2 regions of the Micromonospora sp. RL09-050-HVF-A genome follow, and region 1 is predicted to be linked to the other one. Evidence: predicted binding sites of a transcription regulator. Region 1 holds the regulator's gene; the other holds the start of a gene.
What was found. The regulator HrcA, encoded in region 1, represses chaperone genes, less so after heat shock. The targets are predictions, from matches to a motif close to GGTTNGCACNCTCNNNNNGAGNGTGCNAACC.

Region 1 (4,580 bases):
CATGCAGTCCGCCGCCGCCGGGGTGCTGGCGGTCCTCGACCGGACCCACCGCCCCGGCCGGGCCGCCGAGGCCGCCCGGGAGGCCCGCGACGCCGGGTTCGACCACGTCAACCTGGACCTGATCTACGGCACGCCGGGGGAGCGCGCCGAGGACTTCGCCGCCTCGCTGGAGCAGGTCGTCGCCGCCGGGGTCGACCACGTCAGCGCGTACGCCCTGATCGTGGAGGACGGCACCCGGTTGGCCGCCCGGATGCGGCGCGGCGAGCTGCCGTACCCCTCCGACGACGTGGCGGCCGACCGCTACCTGGCGGCGGAGGCCGCCCTCGACGCGGCCGGGTTCTCCTGGTACGAGGTCTCCAACTGGGCCCGCAGCGAGGCGGGCCGGTGCCGGCACAACCTGCTCTACTGGACCGGGGCCGACTGGTGGGGCCTCGGCCCGGGGGCGCACAGCCACGTCGGCGGGGTGCGCTGGTGGAACGTCAAACACCCCAGCGCGTACGCGCAACGGCTCGCCGCCGGGCACTCGCCCGGCCTGGCCCGGGAGATCCTCACCCCGGCCGAGGCGCACATGGAGGACGTGATGCTGCGGCTTCGGCTCGCCTCCGGGCTGCCGCTGGACGTGCTGGACGACGCGGGCCGGGCCGCCGCCGCCCGTGCGCTCGCCGACGGGCTGCTGGACCCGGTGGCCTACCCGCAGGGGCGGTCGGTGCTCACCCTGCGGGGCCGGCTGCTGGCCGACGCGGTGGTCCGCGACCTGCTGCCCTGAGCGTGGCCCCGCCGGCCCGCCGCGCACCGCAGCGGGGCGGGCCGGGGCCGGCGGTGGTGCCCGACCGGCCGGGGGAGCGGCCGGCCGGGGTTCACTTGATGAAACTGGTGGACATCGGGTAGCGGTAGGCCTGACCCTCGTTGGCCTTCATGCCGGCGATGATCCCGAACAGGATCTGGATCACCACGACCGCGATGCTGGGCAGGAAGAGCAGGCACCAGCTCACGAAGAGCAGCACGAACGCGATGATCGACCAGAGGATCTGGAAGTTCAGCGCGGCCAACGCCTGCGCCCGGACGGCCGGCGACTGCTGACCGCGTACCAGGTAGGCGATCAGCGGGGCGACGAAGCCGAGCGGGCCGAGGCTGATCAGCGCGCCGGCGGCCCCGCCGAAGTGCGCGACCAGCGCCCAGGTCTTGTCCTCGCTGTTGGCGTATCCACCGGTCGGGGCGCCGTACGCGCCGGCGGTCGGATATCCGCCACCGGCCGGGGGGTAGCCACCCGGCGGGCCGTAGCCACCCGGCGGGCCGTAGCCACCCGACGGCGGCTGGTCACCGGTGGGCGGCGGATACCCGCCGGGCGGGGGATACCCGCCTGCACCCGGTGCCCCGGACAGTGGTGCGGTGGGCGGCTCATATGGCGAGCCCTGGCCAGCGTTCGGGTCCGGCGGGTAGCCGTCCCCCGCGCCGGGCGGGCGAGGTGGTTCAGTCATGCCCGTCACGGTAGGGGCTGCTGGCAAGGGTGCACCAGAGCGACACTGGTGAGGTTGGCCTCGACATTCGGTCAGCGGCCACGCCGGCAACCCACCGGGGCGGTCGCACCGACGGTCCGTCGTTGATCAACGCAGCGGCGGTACTGCCGTCGTAGACTGGCACTCGCTACAGTCGAGTGCCAGAGCGCTCGCCGGACGCGTCAGAAGTCCGGTCGCCGTGCGACAGGAGGTGGGAGATGGGTCTCGACGACCGCAAACTCGCCGTGCTGCGGGCGATCGTCGAGGACTACGTCGCCACGCAGGAGCCCGTCGGCAGCAAGACGCTCGTCGAGCGGCACCAGCTCGGGGTCTCCCCGGCGACCGTCCGTAACGACATGGCGGTGCTGGAGGAGGAAGGCTACATCCGGCAGCCGCACACCAGCGCCGGCCGGGTGCCCACCGACCGGGGCTACCGCCTCTTCGTCGACCGGCTCTCCCGGGTCAAACCGCTCAGCCCCGCCGAACGTCGGGCCATCGAGCGGTTCCTGGTCGGCGCGGTCGACCTCGACGACGTGGTGCACCGCACCGTACGGCTGCTGGCGCAGCTCACCCGGCAGGTCGCCGTCGTGCAGTACCCGTCGCTGGCCCGCTCGTCGGTGCGGCACCTGGAGCTGGTGCCGATCTCCACCACCCGGCTGATGCTGGTCATGATCGCCGACACCGGGCGGGTCGAGCAGCGGCTGGTCGAACTGCCCACGCCGGTCCCCGCCGACGACGTCACCGACCTGCGTCGGCTGGTCAACGAGAAACTGGTCGGCAGTCGGCTGTCCGACACCCCACCGCTGGTCCAGGCGCTGGTCGAGGAGTCCGCGCCGCACCTGCGCGGGGCCATGACCACCCTGTCCACGGTGCTGCTGGAGACCCTCGTCGAGCGCACCGAGGAGCGGTTGGCGCTCGCCGGCACCGCCAACCTCACCCGGGGCGGCCTGCTCGACTTCCAGGGTTCGCTGCGACCCATCCTGGAGGCGCTCGAAGAGGAGGTCGTCCTGCTCAAGCTGATCGGCGAGGCCGAACCGAGCACCACCCGGGTGCTGATCGGCGACGAGAACGAGGTCGACAACCTGCGGGCCGCCTCGGTGGTCAGCACCGGGTACGGCCCCGGCAGCACCATCGTCGGTGGGCTGGGCGTGCTCGGCCCGACCCGGATGGACTACCCCGGCACCATCGCCACGGTGCGGGCCGTGGCACGCTACGTGGGCGAGCTGCTGGCCCAGAACTGACCAGTCAGGGCCGACGGCCGGCTCCGGCCGCCGACCGGCGCAACGCGAGACGAACATGAGGACACGGAACGCAGTGGCCAGGGACTACTACGGCATTCTCGGCGTCGGCCGGGAAGCCTCCGATGACGAGATCAAGCGCGCCTACCGCAAGCTGGCGCGGCAGTTCCACCCGGACGTCAATCCGGACCCGGAGGCACAGGAGAAGTTCAAGGACATCAACGCCGCGTACGAGGTCCTCTCGGACGACCGGAAGCGGCAGATCGTCGACCTGGGCGGCGACCCGCTCGCCCCGGGCGGCGGGGCGCCGGAGGCCCGGGCGGCCCCGGTGGGGCCGGCCCGTTCGTCGGCTTCCAGGACATCATGGACGCCTTCTTCGGTGGTGCGGCCGGTGGGGCGCGCGGTCCGCGCCCGCGTACCCGCCCCGGAGCCGACGCGATCCTGCGGCTGGAACTGGACCTGCACGAGACCGCCTTCGGCGTCGAGGCCCCAATCACCGTCGACACCGCAGTGCTCTGCACCACCTGCTCCGGGGCGGGCACCGCAGCCGGCACCCACCTGGCGACCTGCGAGGCGTGCGGGGGCCGGGGCGAAGTGCAGTCGGTGCAGCGGACCTTCCTCGGCCAGGTGGTGTCGGCCCGCCCGTGCACCGTCTGCCAGGGCTACGGCACCACCATCCCGCACCCCTGCCCGACCTGTGCCGGCGACGGCCGGGTGCGGACCCGCCGCTCGCTGACCGTCAAGATCCCCGCCGGGGTCGAGGACGGCATGCGGATCCGGCTCGCCCAGCAGGGTGAGGTCGGCCCGGGCGGCGGCACCGCCGGTGACCTCTACGTCGAGATCCACGAGCGCCCGCATGACGTCTACTCCCGCAAGGGCGACGACCTGCACTGCCGGGTCACCGTCCCGATGACGGCCGCCGCGCTGGGCACCCGACTGACCATCAAGACGCTCGACAGCGAGGAGACGGTCGACGTCAAGGCCGGCACCCAGCCGGGCAGCACGCTGCGACTGCGCGCCCGGGGCGTACCGCACCTGCGGGGCACCGGCCGGGGTGACCTCTACGTCCACCTGGACGTGCGTACCCCCACCAAGCTCGACGCCGACCAGGAGAAGATGCTGCGGGACTTCGCCAAGACCCGGGGCGAGGAGGTCGCCGAGCTGAGCAAGCAGGGCGGCTTCTTCTCCCGGATGCGCGACGCCTTCAACGGCCACGCCTGACCCCGGGCCGGCTCCGGTCAGCTCGGCCCTCGGACGGTTTCCCGGTCCGGTGGTTTCCCGGTCTGGGTTTCTTGGTCCGGGTGGTGGCCCGGTCCGGGGCGGTGGGGCCGGGCCGGTTAGCCTGATCGGCGTGTCCGCGCCGCTGTTCCTGGTCGAGTCGCTGCCCACCGCCGACCAGCTCATCCTGGACGGCCCCGAGGGCCACCATGCCGCCACCGTGCAACGGCTGCGCGTCGGCGAGGAGCTGCTGCTCGCCGACGGTCGGGGTGGCACCGCCACCGCCGTGGTCACCGCCGTCGGCCGGGGCACCCTGGACCTCACCGTCACCTCCCGGGGGTACGTCGACGCGGACGTCCCCCGGCTGGTCGTGGTGCAGGGCATCGCCAAGGGCGACCGGGGTGAACTCGCCGTGCAGGCGATGACCGAGGTCGGGGTGGACGAGATCGTGCCCTGGGCGGCGTCCCGCTCGGTGGTGCAGTGGCGCGGCGACCGGGGCGTACGGGCCAGGGAGAAGTGGGCGGCGACCGCCCGGGAGGCGGCCAAGCAGGCCCGTCGTGCCTGGTTGCCGGTGGTGGCGGGAGCACCGGACGAGTCCACCGCCACGGTGGCCCGCCGGATCGCCGGG
Region 2 (4,580 bases), 610 kb from region 1:
GACCGCCCTGCCGGGGCTGGTCAGCGGGTGGCGATCCGCGCGGTACCGGCCCCGGTGAGGGCGACCAGGTCGGTCGGGGCGAGCTGGAGCTGCAGACCCCGACGACCCGCCGAGACATAGACGGTCTCGTGGTCCAGCGCGGAGACGTCCACCACCGTCGGCAACCGTCGCCGTTGACCGAGCGGACTGATCCCGCCCCGCACGTACCCGGTGCTCCGCTCGGCGACGGCCCGGTCGGCCAACGTGGCCCGTTTGCCACCGACCGCCGCCGACAGCGCCTTGAGGTCCAGCTCGCCGGTGACCGGGACGACCGCCACCGTCAGCGCCCCGTCCACCTCGGCGACGAGGGTCTTGAACACCCGCTGCGGTGGCACCCCGAGCGCCGCCGCGACCAGCGCGCCGTAGTGGGGCGCATCCGGGGAGACCTCGTACGGATGGATGCTGTGGGTGATCTTCTGCCTGGTCAGCAGCGCCGTCGCCGCGGTGGACCGTCCCGCCATGCGGTCACGCTAGCCCGGCCCGGCCCCGTCCGCGACCGGTCGACCGACCAGCACCGTCGGTGCCCCGGCCACCCGGGTCAGCACCAGGCTGGCCGGGTTCTCTCCGGCCAGCCGCAGGTCCCGGCGCAGCTGTTCGGGCACCAGCGCCGAGCCCCGCTTGAGGATCTCGACCCGGCCGACCCGGCGCTCCCGCAGCAGTGCGCGCAGCCGCTTCAGCGAGAACGGCAGCACGTCGACGATCTCCAGGCACCGGCCGAACGGGGTCGGCCGCGGGGCGTCGGCGTAGAGGTAGGCGATGCTCGGATCGGCAAGCGTCGCGTCGAGCGTGCCGGCCAGCTCCGCGACCAGGTGCGCCCGGACCACCGCCGGGTCCGGGTCGTACAGGTAGCGCCGCACCGGTCCGACCGTGGCCTCGGCCGCACCGGTGCCGGTCAACTGGTGGGCGGCGACCGGATCGCGGTCGGCGGTACGGCAGGTGGGAGAACCGTCTGCCGGGCGCTGCCGGTCGGCGGTCCCCGCCCTCAGCACGGTCGCCCGGCGGGGCACCTCGGCGAGCGGGCCGCCCCAGAGGGCCGCCTCGACCAGGTCCCCGTCGACGCTGACCCACTCCGCCTCGGCCCCGGCCGGGATCAACGCGTGGTCGACGCCGGGGGCCACCTTCACCACCGTGTGCGGCACCCTGCCGGCCAGCCCGGTGACGAAGTCCCACGGCGGCGAGTAGGCGTTCGGGTCGAAGATCCGTCGTCCGGTGCCGGCCCGCCGTCGGGCCGGATCACAGAAGACCGCGTCGACCCGGGTCACGTCGAACGCCGTCGCGTCGCCGCACTCGACGGTGAACCGCCCGGCCAGGCCGGCCGCCTCGGCGTTCGCGGCGGCGAGCGCGGCGGTGACCGGGTCGGCCTCCACCCCGTACACCCGGATGCCGGCGCGGGCGGCGGCGAGCGCGTCGGCGCCGAGGCCGCAGCCCAGGTCGGCGAGGGTGCGCACCCCGGCGGCGGCGAGCCGCCCGGCCCGCCGGTCGGCGACGACCCGACGGGTGGCCTGCTCCAGGCCGGGGCGGGTGAGGAACATCCCGGCCGCCTCGGGGCCGAACTTGCCGACCGCCCGGCGACGCAGCTCGGCCTGGGTCAGCGCGGCGGCGGCCAGCCCGGGGGGCACCCCACGCGACCGCAGCGCCGCCGCCGCGACCAGCGGGTCGCCGCCGGCCACCTCGGTCGCCGCGGCGAGCACGACCGACCCCTCGGGGGTACGCAGCGCGGCGAACTGGTCGAGATCCACGCCCTCATTGTCCGGCCCGGCCGGCGGGCCGACTCGGTCGGGTCGGTGTCGCGGCCTCCGGTCGGTGTCGCGGCCTCCGGTCGGTGTCGCGGCCTCCGGTCGGTGTCCGCACCGCTGGATCGCCGCCGTCGGGTCGGGCACCGCCCGGTCGACACGAAGGGCGGCGGATTGGCACTCTCCTTGACGGAGTGCTAGCCGAGGAATAACCTGCGATTAGCACTCTCACCCTGAGGGTGCCAGCGTCCGGGCCACCTGGTCCGGGTGCTGAACGCCAGGCGGACCGGCACCCGCGACGACGGCCCCGCCCGGTGGCATGTGGCAGATTGACGCTGGTCGGACTCTCGGCCGGCAACGAAACCAAGTACCCCAGGAGGGTATGCCCGTGACTACCGCGACCAAGGTTGCGATCAAGCCGCTCGAGGACCGCATCGTGGTCCAGGCGAACGAGGCTGAGACCACCACGGCGTCGGGCATCGTGATCCCCGACACCGCCAAGGAGAAGCCGCAGGAGGGCACCGTCCTCGCCGTCGGCCCGGGCCGGATCGACGACAAGGGCAACCGCGTGCCGCTCGACGTCAAGGTCGGCGACACCGTTCTCTACTCGAAGTACGGCGGCACCGAGATCAAGTACGCCGGCGAGGAGTACCTGGTGCTCTCCGCCCGCGACGTTCTCGCGGTCATCGAGAAGTAACCAACCGATTCCAGTGTCGTCGCCCCGGTCCGGCTCGCCGGGCCGGGGCGACGACGCTTCGAAGGGACATTCATGGCGAAGATCCTGAGCTTCTCGGACGACGCCCGACACCTGCTGGAGCACGGTGTCAACGCCCTCGCGGACACGGTCAAGGTCACCCTCGGCCCGCGCGGGCGCAACGTCGTCCTGGACAAGAAATTCGGTGCGCCGACGATCACCAACGATGGTGTGACCATCGCCAAGGAGATCGAGCTCACCAACCCGTACGAGAACCTCGGCGCGCAGCTGGTCAAGGAGGTGGCGACGAAGACCAACGACGTCGCCGGCGACGGGACCACCACCGCGACCGTGCTGGCCCAGGCGATGGTGCGCGAGGGCCTGCGCAACGTGACCGCCGGGGCCAACCCGGCCGGCCTCAAGCGGGGCGTCGACGCGGCGGCCGCCAAGGTCTCCGAGGCGTTGCTCGGCCGGGCCGTCGAGGTGGCCGACAAGGAGTCGATCGCGCACGTGGCGACGATCTCCGCGCAGGACGCCACCATCGGCGAGCTGATCGCCGAGGCGATGGAGCGGGTCGGCCGCGACGGTGTCATCACCGTCGAGGAGGGCTCCACCCTCACCACCGAGCTGGAGGTGACCGAGGGTCTCCAGTTCGACAAGGGCTTCATCTCGCCCAACTTCGTCACCGACTCCGAGTCGCAGGAGTCGGTGCTGGACGACCCGTACATCCTCATCACCACGCAGAAGATCTCGGCGATCGAGGAGCTGCTGCCGCTGCTGGAGAAGGTCCTCCAGAACAGCAAGCCGCTGCTGATCGTCGCCGAGGACGTCGACGGCCAGGCGCTGTCGACCCTGGTGGTCAACGCGATCCGCAAGACCATCAAGGTCTGCGCGGTCAAGGCCCCGGGCTTCGGCGACCGCCGCAAGGCGATGCTGCAGGACATGGCGATCCTGACCGGCGCCGAGCTGGTCGCCCCGGAGCTGGGCTACCGCCTCGACCAGGTCGGCCTGGAGGCGCTCGGCACCGCCCGGCGCGTCGTGGTCGACAAGGAGAACACCACCGTCATCGACGGCGGCGGCCAGTCCGCCGAGGTCGCCGACCGGGTCGCCCAGATCCGCAAGGAGATCGAGGCGTCCGACTCCGACTGGGACCGGGAGAAGCTGGCCGAGCGGCTGGCGAAGCTCTCCGGTGGCATCGCGGTCATCAAGGCGGGCGCGGCGACCGAGGTCGAGATGAAGGAGCGCAAGCACCGCATCGAGGACGCGATCGCCGCGACCAAGGCCGCGGTCGAGGAGGGTACGGTTCCCGGCGGCGGCGCCGCGCTGGCCCAGATCCGTTCGGTGCTCGACGACGACCTCGGCCTGACCGGTGACGAGAAGGTCGGTGTCTCGATCGTGCGCAAGTCGCTGGTCGAGCCGCTGCGCTGGATCGCCCAGAACGCCGGCCACGACGGTTACGTGGTGGTCGAGAAGGTCGCCGGCAAGGAGTGGGGCCACGGCCTCGACGCCGCCAAGGGCGAGTACGTCGACCTGGTCAAGTCCGGCATCATCGACCCGGTGAAGGTGACCCGTAACGCGGTCACCAACGCCGCCTCGATCGCCGGTCTGCTGCTGACCACCGAGAGCCTCGTGGTGGAGAAGCCGGAGCAGCCGGAGCCGGCCGCCGCCGGTGGGCACGGCCACGGCCACGGTCACGGCCACCAGCACGGCCCGGGTTTCTGACCCGGTAGTACGCCTGTTCAGGGCGCACCGTCGTACCTCGGCGGTGCGCCCTGACGCGTCCGGGGCCGGCTGCTTACGGATCGGTGACGTGGTTGGCGGCCGGCCCGGTCGATCGACGACACTGGCCGGATGAGCACCACCCCCCGCGGCTTCGCCGCACTGGCCGGGGTCACCGCCGCCGTGGTGGCCATCGGTGTCGCCGAGCCGGTCGCCGTCCTCACCGGCCCACGTTCCGCCCCGCTGATCGCGGTCGGCGGGGTGGTGGTCGACACGGTCCCCGAGCCGCTCAAGCAGTTCGCCATCGACGTCTTCGGCCGGTACGACAAGATCGCCCTGCTGGTGGGTACGGCGGTGCTGCTGGCGGCGTTCGCCGCCGGGATCGGTGTGCTCGC

Region 2: groES (co-chaperone GroES) is a predicted target of HrcA. The motif match lies at 1,990-2,020, and genes of this name have one in related genera.

What each region holds. Positions count from the first base shown of each region.
Region 1 covers NZ_JAGKQP010000002.1:2,989,512-2,994,091, reverse strand. Annotated here, with positions in the region: gene hemW (radical SAM family heme chaperone HemW) at 1-766, shown strand, start outside; gene J7462_RS12845 (DUF4870 domain-containing protein) at 858-1,478, opposite strand; gene hrcA (heat-inducible transcriptional repressor HrcA) at 1,715-2,737, shown strand; partial or broken gene dnaJ (molecular chaperone DnaJ) at 2,811-3,955, shown strand; gene J7462_RS12830 (16S rRNA (uracil(1498)-N(3))-methyltransferase) at 4,086-4,580, shown strand, end outside.
Region 2 covers NZ_JAGKQP010000002.1:3,598,706-3,603,285, reverse strand. Annotated here, with positions in the region: gene ybaK (Cys-tRNA(Pro) deacylase) at 21-500, opposite strand; gene J7462_RS15535 (methyltransferase domain-containing protein) at 510-1,778, opposite strand; gene groES (co-chaperone GroES) at 2,155-2,469, shown strand; gene groL (chaperonin GroEL) at 2,542-4,188, shown strand; partial or broken gene J7462_RS33320 (molybdopterin-dependent oxidoreductase) at 4,528-4,580, shown strand, end outside.